2 regions of the Achromobacter sp. 46006 genome follow, and region 2 is predicted to be linked to the other one. Evidence: riboswitches for the same ligand, from Rfam matches in the RefSeq annotation. Region 2 holds a riboswitch; the other holds the start of a gene.
What was found. Region 2 has a riboswitch for glycine ahead of gcvT (glycine cleavage system aminomethyltransferase GcvT). Riboswitches for the same ligand answer to the same signal wherever they lie in the genome.
Positions count from the first base shown of each region.

Region 1: another riboswitch for glycine. It lies ahead of AC6LKG_RS08040 (D-amino acid dehydrogenase); the one in region 2 lies ahead of gcvT (glycine cleavage system aminomethyltransferase GcvT).

Region 1 is NZ_JCBANN010000010.1:48,588-50,974, reverse strand. It holds gene ampC (class C beta-lactamase) at 1-909, opposite strand, end outside; glycine riboswitch at 1,096-1,186, shown strand; glycine riboswitch at 1,188-1,274, shown strand; gene AC6LKG_RS08040 (D-amino acid dehydrogenase) at 1,319-2,387, shown strand, end outside.
Region 2 is NZ_JCBANN010000018.1:1,734-4,120, forward strand. It holds gene gcvH (glycine cleavage system protein GcvH) at 1-119, opposite strand, end outside; gene gcvT (glycine cleavage system aminomethyltransferase GcvT) at 217-1,317, opposite strand; glycine riboswitch at 1,401-1,523, opposite strand; glycine riboswitch at 1,557-1,649, opposite strand; gene AC6LKG_RS11515 (ZIP family metal transporter) at 1,738-2,387, opposite strand, start outside.

The DNA of each region.
Region 1 (2,387 bases), on a different contig from region 2:
CACCACGTCTTGCACCGACACGGGATAGTGGTACTGCTCCCACACCAGGTCCTGCGTCATCGCGCCAAGCTGGTAGTAGCCGGCGTGGGTGGCGGCGATGGCGTGCCGGAGCGTGGCATCGACCGGCGCGGTGCCCAGGTTGATCTCGACGAAGCGCAGCATGTCGCGGGCGCTGGACTTGACGCCGTAGGCCTCGTCGGCCAGCACGCCCGGACGCAGGCGTATGGGCGCATCGCGCTTGTCGTAGCCTTGCGCGTAATCGGCCATTTTCTGCGGCGGCACCTCCAGGTAGGTGTTGCGCAGGCCCAGCTTGGGCAACAGCCCCTGCTCCAGCGCCGCCACGTAAGGCTGCCCCAGCGCGCGGGCCGCCACCACGCCCAGCATGCCGATGCCGGGATTGGCGTAGGTACGCTTGGCGCCGGGCGCGTACCGCGGCGTCCAGGCTTTCAGGTAATCCATCATCTGCGCCATGTCTTGCACCGTATCCGGCACCTGCAGGGGGAAACCGCCGCTGGTGTGCGTGGCCAGATTCACCAGCGTCTGCTTGGCGAATGCACTGCCTCGCAGCTCGGGCAGCCACTTGGACGGACTGTCGTCCAATGACAGGCGGCCGGTCGCCTGCGCGTAGGCGGCCAGCGTGACGGTGAAGGTCTTGCTGATCGATCCGAGTTCGAACAGGGTGTCGCTGGAGACCGGGCGACGCGGCTCGCGCGAGGCATCGCCGTAATTGAAGAAGCGCTGTTGGCCGTTGCGGCTGACGCCGATGGCCATACCGGCGATGCCGTACTGGCGCATGACCTCGGCCACGGCCGCGTCGACGGCGATGGTGGCGCGATCGGCCCTGGCAGGCGTTCCGGCCGGGGGCGTGGCGGCAGCCGGAGAGGCCGTGGCGGCCGCGGCCAGGGCCATCGCCAGGGCGGCAAACAACAGGGAACTGCGGGGCGTTGCCGGAGCGCGCATGCGGGATCGTCCTATCGCTGGAAGCCGGCGCGGGCCGGCGGATGAGGCGCCCAGTGTAGAGCCAATTCCTTTCCGCCCTGGTATTAACCCTGAGTCCCGCCCGCGACGAATTTGGCTATTCTCGGTGCGTCGATTCAAAACCCCGCAGAAGAGTCCCGCCCCCGTGGCGGGCGCCGACGGAGCAACCGCCCCGGAAACTCTCAGGCAACAGGACTGCGCGGTCTAGACAATCTGGAGAGAGGCGCCTGGCGCCCACCGAAGGGGAACCCGCGCCGCCGCGCCCGGGTGAAGCTCTCAGGTACAGAGACAGATGGGGTGCCGCGATCATTAGGTCGTGGCCACGCCATCTGGAGCCATCATGCCCCGCATCGCCATCATCGGCGCCGGTATCACCGGCGTCACGTCCGCCTACGCCTTGAGCAAACTGGGCTACGACGTCACCGTCTACGACCGCCAGCGCTATCCCGCCATGGAGACGTCCTTTGCCAACGGCGGCCAGTTATCCGCCAGCAATGCCGAAGTGTGGAACAGCGCCGCCACCATCATGAAAGGCCTGCGCTGGCTGGGCCGCCACGACGCGCCGCTGCTGCTCAATCCGCGCCCGAGCTGGCACAAGTATTCGTGGCTGGCCCAGTTCATGGGGCAGATCCGCAACTACCGCCAGAACACCATCGCCACCACCCGCCTGGCGATCGAGGCGCGCCAGCACCTGTACGCCATGGCCGAGGCGGAAGGCATCGACTTCGACCTGGAGCGCCGCGGCATCCTGCACATCTACCACGATGCCGCCAGCTTCGAGACCGCGCGCCGCGCCAACGCGCTGCTGCGCGAGGGCGGGCTGGAGCGGCACGCCGTCACGCCGGAGGAAATCCGCGGCATCGAGCCGACGCTGCAAACGCCCTGCCACGGCGGCTTCTATACGCCGTCCGATGCCACCGGCGACATCCACAAGTTCACCAGCGGCCTGGCGCAAGCCTGCGCGCGCCGCGGCGTGCGCTTCGAACAGGACGCGGACATCCGCGCCATCAGCCGCGACGGCCTGCCCTACGTGCTGGATATCGCGCGTGAAGAGGGCGCGCGGCGCGAACAGCACGAGGCCGACGCCATCGTGGTCTGCGCCGGCGCCGCCAGCCGCCGGTTCGCGCGGCAATTGGGCGACAGGCTGAACATCTATCCGGTCAAGGGCTATTCGATCAGCGTGCACCTGGACGACGCCGCCAGCCAGGCCGCCGCGCCCAGCGTGAGCCTGCTGGACGAGGCCGCCAAGATCGTCACCAGCCGCCTGGGCGACCGTTTCCGCGTGGCCGGCACGGCCGAGTTCAATGGCTTCAACCTGGACATCCGCGCCGAGCGCATCCAGCCGCTGGTGGACTGGACCCGCCGCCACTTTCCCGGCGTGCGCACGGCGCGCGTGGTGCCGTGGTGCG
Region 2 (2,387 bases):
AAGACCAGGTCACCCAGCTGGTCCTGGGCGGTATCGGTGATGCCGACGACGAACACGTCGCCTTCGGCTTTGACCCATTCATGGGACTCGGTGTACTTGCGATCGGTGGGCAGACTCATGGGAACTCCTGGGGGGATTCGGATAAGGAAATGGTGTTGCGCGCCTCGCGCCGGCGGCCTGCCCCGAGGGCCCGGCCAGCGGCGCGAAGCTTCGAGTTTACGAGTGTTCGACGGCTTTGCCGTTACGGACAAACGGCAGCTTGCACACCAGGGCGGGCACCCACTTGCCGCGGATGTCGACCTCGACCGTGTCGCCCGCGACCACGCCTTGCGGCAGGCGGGCAAAACCGATCGACACGCCCAGCGTCGGCGACATGGTGCCGCTGGTGAGTTCGCCCGTGCCGTTCTTGGTGCGCACCGCCATGTGGGCGCGCATCACGCCGCGTTCCTGCAGCTTCAGGCCGACGAAGGCGGCGGGCGTGGCCAACTGCTCCAGCGCGTCGCGGCCGATGAAGCGGCGCTCGGGGTTCTTCAGGGACACCGTCCAGGTCAGCGCGGCTTCGCCGGGCTGGGTCAGTTCGTCCATGTCCTGGCCGTAGAGGTTCATGCCGGCTTCCAGGCGCAGCGTGTCGCGCGCGCCCAGGCCGGCCGGGCGCACGCCCTGGGCCGCCAGGTCGCGCCACAGTTGCACCGCCTCGGCGGCGGGCAGCACGATTTCGAAGCCGTCTTCGCCGGTGTAGCCGGTGCGCGCCACCAGGGTGTCGTCGCCGACGCGGGCGGCCACGAACGGGGTCAGCGACTCGCTGGCGGCCTGCCAGGCGGGGCGCGCGGCCCAGACCTTGGCGCGGGCATTGGGGCCCTGCACGGCGATCATGGCCAGGTCGCGGCGCGGCGTGATGGTGACGTCGAACTTGCCGGCCTGCCTGACGCGCTGCATCCAGGCCATGTCCTTGTCGGCAGTGCCGGCGTTGACCACTACGCGCCATTCATCGGCGGCGAAGAAATACACGATCAGGTCGTCGATGACGCCGCCCTGCGGGTTCAGCATGCAGGTGTAGAGCGCCTTGCCGGGCACGGTCAGCTTGGCGACGTCGTTGGCCACCAGCCGCTGCAGGAAGGCGTAGGCATCGGGGCCGGCGATGTCGGCGTTGAGCATGTGCGAGACGTCGAACATGCCGGCGTCCTGGCGCACCGCATGGTGCTCTTCCAGTTGCGAGCCGTAGGCCAGGGGCATGTCCCAGCCGCCGAAGTCGACCATGCGGGCGCCAGAGGCGATATGTTCGTCGGCCAGCGGGGTGCGTTTGAGGGGTGCGGACATGCGCGGGTACTCCGGAGCGGCAGCGTTGCCAGGGTTACGGAATGCCGCCGGCGGACAGGATGCGCCCACGCAACGGCTGAATCTTCCGCCCCTCTGTCCTTTTGCCTGAGAGTTGCCCCGCGTGGCGGGTTTGCACCTTCGGCGCCTGGGCTGCTCGCTATGTCCCTGATTGGGCAGCGGCGCCAGGTCTCTCCAGAGTGCTGCTTTGCCGAGTCCGCGCGGTGAAAACCGGGACAGGGCAAGCATGCGCGGTATGGGATACCTGAGCGATTCCGGGCGAATTGCGCCTTCGGCGGCAGCCGCGAACGGCCGCTCTCTCCCGCAACATGCGTGACAGCGCCGAAAGCATACCGCGAAACGCGATTGCGTTGTTGATCCGTGAACCCGTGAACGCTGGCCGGTCGCCGCGCCGCGCCCGTGTCAGCCCAGCGCGGTGTCCAGCAGCATCATCAGCACGAAGCCCAGCATCAGCCCGCAGGTGGCGTAGACCTCGTGCCCCTTGCGGTGCGATTCGGGAATGATTTCGTGGCTGATCACGAACAGCATGGCGCCGGCGGCAAAGCCCAGGCCCCACGGCAGCAGCGCCGCCGACCAGCCCACCACGGCCGCGCCCAGCACCGCGCCCACCGGCTCGACCAGGCCGGACAGCATGCCCAGCGCCACCGCGAACGCGCGCTTGTAGCCGGCGGCGATCAATGCCACGGCCACCACCAGGCCTTCGGGGATGTCCTGGATGGCGATGCCGGTGGCCAGCGCCGTGCCGCGCACCGGGTCGTTGCCGGCGTAGCCGACGCCGATGGCCAGGCCTTCGGGCAGGTTGTGCAGCGTGATGGCGAAGACGAACAGCCAGGTGCGGCGCAGCCGGTGCGCCTCGATGCCCTCGCGGCCCTTGATGAAATGCTCGTGCGGCAGCAGCCGGTCCATCAGCAGCAATGCCGCCGCCCCCAGCAGGATCGCGGCGCCCACGGTCAGGCCCGCGCCCCAGGGGCCCGCGCCCTGCGACTCGGCAGCCGCGATGCCCGGCGCCACCAGCGAGAATGCGCTGGCCGCCAGCATCACGCCGGCGCCGA